DNA from 3 places in the Bradyrhizobium sp. HKCCYLRH1034 genome. Region 2 is predicted to be linked to each of the others. Evidence: predicted binding sites of a transcription regulator. Region 2 holds the regulator's gene; each other region holds the start of a gene.
The links. Region 2 encodes LexA, which represses DNA repair genes until DNA is damaged. Its sites were predicted from a motif close to TGTTCNNNNTGTGTTCNG; they were not measured.

Region 1 (3,276 bases), on a different contig from region 2:
GGCCGCACATCGACAGCACCTATCGCCTGTCCGAGGCAGCCGATGCGCACGAACGCATGGAGACGGGCCGGCACATCGGGAAGATCATGCTCAACGTCCGCGAATGAGCGACGATCCACGTCGCTGCGCCCGCCACGCGCAACGAGCGCCCGCCTACTGCTTCACGCCCGGGATCAGGGCCTTCAGCTTGGCCATGTCCTTGACGTTCATCTTCATGCCGCCGGGCATCACGATGTCCCCGGGCTTCTGGTCGGGCTTGCAGGCGCCGAGCCATCTGGCCTCGATCGTCATCGCGGTGTCCTTCACCCCGGTGCCGGCGGCGCCGCCCGTGACGCGCGACATCGTCTTCACCGTATAGGCCGAGTTGAAGTCGCCGGTGATGTCGGCATGCGACGTCGTATTGATGCCGCCGAAATTGCAGACCGAATCGGAGACGTAGCCGGTCGCGGTCTTCTGGATGTCCTGCTTGGAGCAGACCTGCTGCGCCATCGGCGAGGCGAAGTTGTTCATCTCCTTGTCGGTGGCCGCGTCGGTGCAGTGCTGCATCGTCGCCTCCGGCAGCTGACCGCCGGATCTGATCATCTTCAGCTCCCACAGGCCGGCCTTGCGCACCGGCAGGTCGACGGCCCGTGCCTCATGGCTCGCGGTCACGCCCAGGAGGCAGCAGGCCAACAGCCCAATTGCGATGCGTGTGCAGGTCATATGCCCCGTTCCGGCTCGTTGATCGATGCCGGAGCGAATGCCGCAGAAAAATGGCAATTGGGAGAACGGCAGTTGATGGAAGGTCAGTACAGCGTCCGCAGCGGCCGCTGCGCCGAGCCATAGGGCACCCAGCGGCAGGCGAACGAAACGTAGCCACCGTAGCGCGCATCGACGGCGCGGAACTTCGCGACCTTGCCGTAGGAGGCGCAATGATCGACCGCGAGCTGGCGCGCATCCGTGGTCTGGGCCAGCTGGAAGGCGATGATGCCGCCGGTGTCGTTGCCCTTGAAGGGCGGCACCACGTCGGCCTGGGCGGATGCCGCAACCAGCACCATCCCAGTGGCCACGAGGCCTGCAGTCTTCACGAATCCGGCCATCAGCGTCCGCATTGCATTCTCCTCGATCTGGCCCGCCATTCTAAAGGTCCTGTCCGGTCAAGAAAAGAACACCGGCCTCGCGTTAACAGGACTAATCGTGGAGTGTTGCCGCGTTGCACTTGACCTCCTGTGGCCGCCGCGGCACGGTCCACGCTCCCGGATCAGCCTTGCGGACGGCCCATGCGCGACTTCAGCTCACCTTTCAAGATGTTCGGCGCCGCCTGTGGCGCGCTGCTTGCCGCCATCGTCGCCACCGCCCCGGCTCAGGCCGCCAACCCGCTCGAGATGAACTTCTGGTTGTCCGGTCCGAAATATGAAGGCCGGGTCGCGCCTTGCGAGGCGGCCATTCCGACCATCGTCTCGCGATTCCAGGACAAGGAGAGCACCTTCTGGAATTCCTCGCTGACGATCACCGGCGTCGCCAATGTCCATGAGATCGCCTTCCGGCCCTGGCAGTCCGACAACATTCCGCGTCGCTTCTGCACCGGCAGCGTGATGATCAGCGACGGCAAGGCGCGCACCGTCAACTTCTCGATCATCGAGGATGGCGGCTTCGCCGGCTATGACCAGGGCGTCGAGTTCTGCGTCGTCGGCCTCGATCGCAACTGGGCCTTCAATCCGGCCTGCCGCGCCGCCAAGCCCTGATTCGCCTTTCCCGGCGTATCGGCCGCTCGCGCGGGCGGCCGGCTGACGAATGGCTGCCTCGGGGCAGCCATTTTTGTTCTTGAAATGTTCCAGCGCACTGGTAGGCTCCTGGCATTGTCCGGGGAGTACGCCATGTTCGATTGCCTGTGCCGACCTGCCGTCCTGTTGTCCAGAACGATCGCCTGCTTTGCCCTCTTGCTCGGCGTGCTCACGGCTGGCGCCGCCGAGGCGCAGGACCGCCGCCAGAATGCGCCGGGCGCGTTCGACTTCTACGTTCTCTCGTTGTCGTGGTCGCCCTCGTACTGCGCCGAAGCCGAGGAGCGCGGCGGTCGCGGCAGCCGGTCCCAGCAATGCAGCGGCCGACCGTACTCGTTCGTCGTGCACGGGCTGTGGCCGCAATACGAGAACGGCTACCCCGAATATTGCGAGCAGCCGGCGCCGCGCCTGCCGCGCAACATCATGACCTCGATGCTCGACCTGATGCCGGCGCCGGGCCTGATCTACAACGAGTGGGACAAGCACGGCACCTGCGCCGGCGTGTCGGCGAAGGCCTATTTCGAAGCCATCCGCAAGGCCCGCGCCGCCATCAAGATCCCCCCGGAATTCCTCGATCTCGCGGAGGCCAAGACGGTGGCGCCAGCGGCGATCGAGGAGGCCTTCATCAAGGCCAACCCCAAGCTCACGACATCGGGCATTGCCGTCACCTGCAATCGCACCAGGCTGAGCGAGGTCCGGATCTGTCTGTCGAAGGATCTGGAGTTTCGCAACTGCGACGAGATCGACCGGCAGGCCTGCCGGCGCGACGAGGTCAACATGCCGCCGGTCCGCGGCGGCTAGCGGCTGCGAATCGGGGCGACGCAGCGCGTCGGCCTGCGGCGCCTCCTGCGGCGGCGCTCATCCGCGGCTCTCCGGAGGGCATCCGGCGCATCGACGGGGTACCCTTTTGACGCGGAACGGCGTAACCGGATGGCATGAACTACCGACATGCCTTCCACGCCGGCGGCTTCGCCGACGTCATCAAGCACATCGTGCTGACGCGCATCCTGGTCTACCTCCAGGAGAAGCCCGCCGCGTTCCGGGTGATCGACACCCATGCCGGCGCCGGCCTGTATGACCTCACCGGCGACGAGGCGACGCGCAGCGGCGAGTACCTCACCGGCATCGCCCGCGTGCTGCAGGCGCGGCTGTCCGATCAGGCCTATGCGCTGGTCCAGCCCTATCTGGATATCGTCCGATCGTTCAATCCCAAGGCCGAGCTGGTCGCCTATCCCGGCTCGCCGCTGATCGCGCGCGCGCTGCTGCGGCCGCAGGACCGCATGACCCTGTGCGAGCTCGCGCCGATCCCCCGCAAGCAGTTGATCGATCAGTTGCGCCGCGACACCCAGGCCCGTGTCGTCGATCTCGACGGCTGGGTCGCCCTGCCCGCCTTCGTGCCGCCGAACGAGCGCCGGGGCGTGGTGCTGATCGATCCGGCGTTCGAGGCGAAGGATGAGTTCGAGCGGCTCGCCGATCGCTTCGCCGCGGCCTTCGCGAAGTGGACCACCGGTATCTA
Region 2 (3,276 bases):
GCGCGAGGGACGCATCTCCGGCGAGCCGCGCGAGACGTTCCTGAAGAAGAACGCCGCCGCACTCCGCGCGCCGCCAACCGGCGCGACTCTCGATGTGGCACCAGCCTTCCCACGCCTCGCGGAGATCGTCGCGCCATCGCTCGTCATCCGGGGGACTTGGACTTTCCTCACATCCAGCAGCGAAGCAGGCTGCTCGCCGCAACAATGCCGAACGGGGTCAGGACATGAGCTGGCCGGAACGGCGCACCTGCCGAGCCTGGAACGTCCGCAGGAGGTCATGCGGTTGATTGCGGACTTTCTCGCGCGATCGTGAGGCAGCGGCCCGGAAACGGCCCACAGCAGACGGTCAGAACGCAGGGAGCGGCCTAGGCCCTTGGCCGCGCCGTGCGCGTTCGGTTAGAAGGCGATTCATTCGATCTGCCGTCTCCGTCCGAAGGAAATCCCATGGCCCTGATGCCGGTGTCTGATGCGTTGTCCGCCGTGCTCGCCGGCGCCGAACCGCTGGCCGAGGAGCAGGTCGGGCTGGACGAAGCGTTTCACCGCATCCTGGCGCGGGACATCGCGGCGCTGCGGACGCAGCCGCCCGAGGCGATGTCGGCGATGGACGGCTATGCCGTGCGCGCGGCGGACGCCGCCCAGGCCAAGGCGCGGCTGAAGATCATCGGCGAGGTTGCGGCGGGGCGGCCGTTCGATCGCGTGGTTGGACCCGGCGAGGCGGCGCGGATCTTCACCGGTGGCGTTGTTCCGGAGGGCGCGGACGCGGTGGTGATCCAGGAGGACACGATCGCCGAAGATGGCCACGTCGTGATCACCGAGGCCGCGATCAAGGGCCGGCATATCCGGCCGGCGGGCGTCGACTTTCACCAGGGCATGGTGCTGCTGAAGTCCGGGCGCCGGCTCAGCGACCGCGACCTGTCGCTGGCGGCCAGCATGAATCATCCGGCGCTGCCGGTGCGGCGCCGGCCGAAGGTGGCGCTGCTCGCCACCGGCGACGAGCTGGTGATGCCGGGCTCGACGCCCGGCCCGGGCCAGATCGTCTATTCCAACGGCTACGCCTTGCGGGCGCTGGTGCGCAACGAGGGCGGGACCCCGATCGATCTCGGCATCGCCGCGGATACGATGGAGGCGACGATCGCCGGCATCCGCCGGGCCCGAGAGGCCAAGGCCGACATCTTGATCACGACCGGCGGCGCCTCGGTCGGCGATCACGACCTGGTCAAGCAGGCGCTCGAAGCCGAGGGCGTCGAGATGGCGTTCTGGAAGATCGCGATGCGGCCGGGCAAGCCGATGATGCACGGACGGCTCGGCGACATCAGGGTGATCGGACTGCCCGGCAATCCGGTGTCGTCCTATGTCTGCGCCCTCCTGTTCCTGGTGCCGCTGATTCGGCGGCTGCTCGGCCGCGACGAGGCCGTGATGCCGCGCGAGGCCGCCCTGCTCGGCCGCGAGCTCGGGCCGAACGATTCGCGCGAGGACTATCTGCGGGCGCAGCTCGAAGAGCGCGCCGACGGCACGCTGGTTGCGACCCCGGTGAGCCAGCAGGATTCGTCGCTGCTTGGGAATCTCGCACTCTCGCAGGCGGTGGTGATCCGGCCGGCGTTTGCGCCGAAGGCGCCTGCCGGCAGCCCGTGCGAGATCCTGCGCCTGCCGAATTGAGCCGCTTCCCCGGTAAAGCCCGGTCTGTTCATCATATTTTTAGGATTGCGGAACACACATCGAACATATAGTGTCCGTTCATGATTTGTTTTTAGTATGTTGCGGGCGACGCGATGACGGTCCGACTCCAGGGCGCTCTCAGCCGGTTTGTGCGCGAGGCGCAGCTCTTGGACTCGGACGACAACAAACCGGGGACCAGGTCGAGATGCTGACGCGCAAACAGTACGAACTTCTGCGGTTCATCAACGAGCGGCTCAAGGAAGCCGGCGTGCCGCCGTCCTTCGACGAGATGAAGGATGCGCTCGATCTGCGCTCGAAGTCCGGCATTCATCGCCTGATCACGGCGCTCGAGGAGCGCGGCTTCATCCGCCGGCTGCCCAACCGCGCCCGCGCGATCGAGGTGATCAAGCTGCCCGAGCTGTCACAGGCCGCCAACAACCGCCGCGGCTTCACCCCATCGGTGATCGAGGGCAATCTCGGCAAGGTGCGCACCAGCACTCCCGCGCTGGACGATGGCGAGCGCCCCGTCGCAGTGCCGGTGATGGGCCGCATCGCCGCCGGTACCCCGATCGAGGCGCTGCAGACCCGCAGCCACACCATCAGCGTGCCTGCCGACATGCTCGGTAACGGCGATCACTACGCGCTCGAGGTACGCGGCGACTCCATGGTCGATGCCGGCATCCTCGACGGCGACATGGCGCTGATACAGCGCAACGAGACCGCCGACACCGGCGACATCGTGGTGGCGCTGATCGACGATGAGGAAGCGACGCTGAAGCGCTTCCGCCGCCGCGGCGCATCGATCGCGCTGGAGCCGGCCAACACCGCCTACGAGGTACGCATCCTGCCGCCGAACCGGGTGAAGATCCAAGGCAAGCTGGTCGGGCTGTACCGCAAGTACTGATCGCGAATGGGATCGGTCGATGGGCGGCGGGCGCACGCGCTTTCGCCGCCGATCGGAGGCTGCCCAGCAAAATACGTCACGCGCGAATGCACCTCATGATGTGCAGCGCGGCATGCTCAAACGCTTGTGATCGGCCGCGGGCACACGCGATGCAGATCAGCGCAGAATTGCCGCGAAGCGCGCGCTAACATCACCATCGATGTCCACTCTGATAGAGGCCTGCGCCTGTCCGGGGGGAGCGTGGGTCGGCTATCTCTCAACGAGGAGCGATCCGATGTGTGACTACAGCCTCCATGCGGTTGCGTCCCGTCCCGCCAAGGTCGGCGAGACGTTGATCTCGATGACCTTCCGTGGCACCGCCACCCGCGGCTTCGCGCTGGAGAGCGAGCCGACCGTCGCAGTTTGCATGCTGCCCGGCACCGAGTTGGCCTTCGCCGAGGACGTCCGCTACGACAGCCGCTGGCTCTGGACCCGGACGATCCGCGAGCGCGTCGCAAAGTTCAACAGCATCGAGACTCACATTCCCGATCGCCATCACGACGCGATCGAATTCGCCGATGGCCGCCACGTGCTGGTGACCCAGCTCTGCGAGGGCCAGCGCGTCACCGTGCTGCAATTGCCGGTCAGCAAGCAGCCGGCGGAGCGACGCCCGGACATCGCCGAGGACGTGCCGCCTTCGCAGGCCACACCGATTCGCCGCATCAGCATCACCTGAG
Region 3 (3,276 bases), on a different contig from region 2:
AGATCAGCACCAACTGGTCGTTCGGACGGGTCCCCATCCACAGCTCGACGCTATCGCAACGGTCGACAAGTTCGAGAAAACTCTGACTCCGCCCGCCGACCGCCATGAAGTCGCCACGCGAGGCGAAATCCAACCAATGCCCGCGCTTCGGTCGCGCGGCGCGCTGGACGAGATAAGCCGATAACTCGGCATCTGATGGCAACGGTCCCCATACGAAACGATGGAGAATTGGCACCACCAGGTCGGCAAAGCCGCCTCTCCGAAGCGCTCCGGCGCTGGGATCATCGGCCGCTAGAATCAAACGCGTCATGCTGTTGGCTCCGGCACGACCTGATTGGCTCAAGACGCTATCAACACGCTCGCGATCGGCTCCCGGCGCCCAGGACTGGTGTCGGAAATGTCGGTGCCGCCGCGCGGATCCGGTCCGCTCGCCCGCGCACGCGCTTTCGACTATTCGCGCTGAAGATCGTATCCGGCGCTCGGAATTCAGGCTCACTGCATTCGATCATGCAACAACCCCAGATTTCGGCAGAACACCACACATCTGCAAACGGGCGCCGGAGCGTCGGCAACGCAACGTCCACGGCACCCGCTGCCGTCTTACCTCTACTCCTCCGCCGGCTCCTCGCCGTCGGCGTCGGCGTCGCGCTCGGCGTTGCCGGCCAGGATCTGCTCGGCGATCAGGCCGGAGTTCTGGCGGATCGCGGCTTCGATCTTGGCGGTCATGTCCGGATTGGCCTTGAGGAACGATTTCGAATTCTCACGTCCCTGCCCGAGACGCTGGCTATCGTAGGAGAACCAGGCGCCGGACTTCTCGACGATGCCGGCCTTGACGCCGAGATCGAGGATCTCGCCCATCTTGGAGACGCCCTCGCCATACATGATGTCGAACTCGACCTGCTTGAACGGCGGCGCCAGCTTGTTCTTCACCACCTTCACACGGGTGGAATTGCCGATCACCTCGTCGCGCTCCTTGATCGCGCCGATGCGGCGGATGTCGAGGCGGACCGAAGCATAGAACTTCAGCGCATTGCCGCCGGTGGTGGTCTCCGGCGAGCCGTACATCACACCGATCTTCATGCGGATCTGGTTGATGAAGATCACCATCGTGTTGGACTTGTTGATCGAGGCCGTCAGCTTGCGCAGAGCCTGGCTCATCAGGCGGGCCTGCAGGCCCGGCAGCGACTCGCCCATCTCGCCTTCGAGTTCGGCCTTCGGCACCAGCGCCGCCACGGAGTCGACCACCAGCACGTCGACCGCACCGGAACGCACCAGGGTGTCGCAGATCTCCAGCGCCTGCTCACCCGTATCCGGCTGCGAGATCAGAAGCTCGTCGATGTTCACGCCGAGCTTGCGCGCATACACCGGATCGAGCGCATGCTCGGCATCGATGAAGGCGCAGATGCCGCCCTTCTTCTGCGCTTCCGCCACCGTGTGCAGCGCCAGCGTGGTCTTGCCCGAGGATTCCGGCCCGTAGATCTCGACGATGCGGCCCTTCGGCAGACCGCCGATGCCGAGCGCGATGTCGAGCCCAAGCGAGCCGCTGGACACCGTATCGACATCCATCGAACGGTCGTTCTTGCCCAGCTTCATCACCGAGCCCTTGCCGAACTGACGCTCGATCTGGGACAGCGCAGCGGAGAGCGCCTTACTCTTATCCATGGAGGAACCTTCGACGATACGCAGGGCGGTGGCGGACATTGGCGCTCCTTATGGCGGGGATTCGCGGGATGGACAAACGGTTAACGAGGTCGGCCAGCAATCTTGAGGTGAATGTACTCCATCCGTTCTTTGTTCGCAATATGTTCTTCTCGACATTCACACCTCTCTTTCACAAACCCCTGACAACCCGCGGGAGACACGCCTGCCGCTCGAAGGCCGAGGGCCGGCGCGCAGTGCACCGAGCACCAGCGAGGGAGCGCTGCCAGATCAGCGCGCCCGGAAGCGAAGTACGGCATGCTGGATGCTGGATGACGGCGACTGCGAAGGGATCCCGATTCCAGCTGGAGGCGGAAGCCATGCGCGCGAGCGGCGCAGCCGCCGACCGGCGATCACGCGGATTAAAACCAAACTGTCCGAGCGCTCCAACCTCATCTCCCGCACCAGCGGCAGACGCCGACCCAACTATAAATTGTTATTGTCGTCTCGGCCGTGTCCCATCATCCTGCTGGTCCTTCTCTGTGAGCCTCGCAGACTGCTTCCAATTTTCGGAACCAGCATGACCGGATCCAACAACGAACAGACCCTCACGCTGTGGCGCCCTGTCGGCCCAAAAGAGCTTGCCTTGATCGAGGCGTCGGGCATGCGTGCGTTTCCGCCGCGCCTTCCGGAGCAGCCGATCTTCTACCCGGTGCTGACGGAGGACTATGCCGTGAAGATCGCACGGGACTGGAACGTGCCGGCGAGCGGCGCCGGCCACGTGCTGCGCTTTGCGATCCTGCGAGGCTTCATCGACACCTACGAGGTGCGCGAGGCCGGCGGCCGCAAGCATCGCGAGTACTGGATTCCCAGCGAAGACCTCGCCGACTTCAACGCCGCAATCGTTGGACCGATCGTGCTTGTCAGGTCTTTTCCTTGAAACTACCAACTCCTACACGCGTGCGTAGATCGCACATTCCGTGGTTCTCCTGAGAGGAACGAAGTTCCATCGCCTCTTCTGCTTTTGTTCGGCTCGTCGTGCGTGCAGGCGCACGATTTCGATGCAGACGCGCAGCCGCGCGCAAGCGGCGGCCGGCCATCAGGTTCCGCATCACGTGGCGTGCAAGCACTCGACGGCCACCATATGACGGACGACAGATGAAGCGACGAACCTCGGACGCCCCCGTGTCGGACCCTGCCCAAGGATGGCCCGAGGAATGGCCCGGACAAAACCCGCGTGATCCGCATCACGCGCGCCGGCGCTCACGACATCTTCAAGCCACAAACCATTGTCATAAACTTTGGGTTGCGTTATAGAATCGTGGTTGTCGTACGTCTGAGCAGATTTTTGATCAGCCCCGGATTTGTTTGTTCGTTGCGATGATGGTCGCCGCACATCGTCTAGTGTATCGCCTTTGGTGTGCCGTCGACCGATCCCTTGCAGCCTGCCAGCTCCCGCACTTGCAGGCTCCGTCACACGTAGGCGCACGGCCCTGAAACCATCCGCGCCGAAAGAAAGCCCCGGACGACGTCCGGGGCTTTCGACGTTGATAGCTCCGCTCGGGATGCATCTCCCTCCGTCATTGTCGTGATGTCGGGGAACGGATCGCGTGCGTTGCGCTTCATATTGGCGATGAC

Region 1: a site for LexA is predicted at 1,799-1,816, ahead of ACQR0W_RS13150 (ribonuclease T2). Genes of this name have one in related genera too.
Region 3: a site for LexA is predicted at 1,793-1,810, ahead of recA (recombinase RecA). Genes of this name have one in related genera too.

What each region holds. Positions count from the first base shown of each region.
Region 1 covers NZ_JBNPUW010000005.1:46,846-50,121, forward strand. Annotated here, with positions in the region: gene ACQR0W_RS13130 (NAD(P)H-quinone oxidoreductase) at 1-107, shown strand, start outside; gene ACQR0W_RS13135 (DUF3617 domain-containing protein) at 154-702, opposite strand; gene ACQR0W_RS13140 (hypothetical protein) at 786-1,091, opposite strand; gene ACQR0W_RS13145 (hypothetical protein) at 1,260-1,724, shown strand; gene ACQR0W_RS13150 (ribonuclease T2) at 1,857-2,561, shown strand; gene ACQR0W_RS13155 (23S rRNA (adenine(2030)-N(6))-methyltransferase RlmJ) at 2,696-3,276, shown strand, end outside.
Region 2 covers NZ_JBNPUW010000007.1:337,953-341,228, forward strand. Annotated here, with positions in the region: gene ACQR0W_RS19270 (alpha/beta fold hydrolase) at 1-313, shown strand, start outside; gene ACQR0W_RS19275 (molybdopterin molybdotransferase MoeA) at 445-1,656, shown strand; gene lexA (transcriptional repressor LexA) at 1,862-2,560, shown strand; gene ACQR0W_RS19285 (hypothetical protein) at 2,835-3,275, shown strand.
Region 3 covers NZ_JBNPUW010000017.1:69,425-72,700, reverse strand. Annotated here, with positions in the region: gene ACQR0W_RS30040 (DUF1835 domain-containing protein) at 1-310, opposite strand, end outside; gene recA (recombinase RecA) at 607-1,701, opposite strand; gene ACQR0W_RS30030 (hypothetical protein) at 2,285-2,578, shown strand.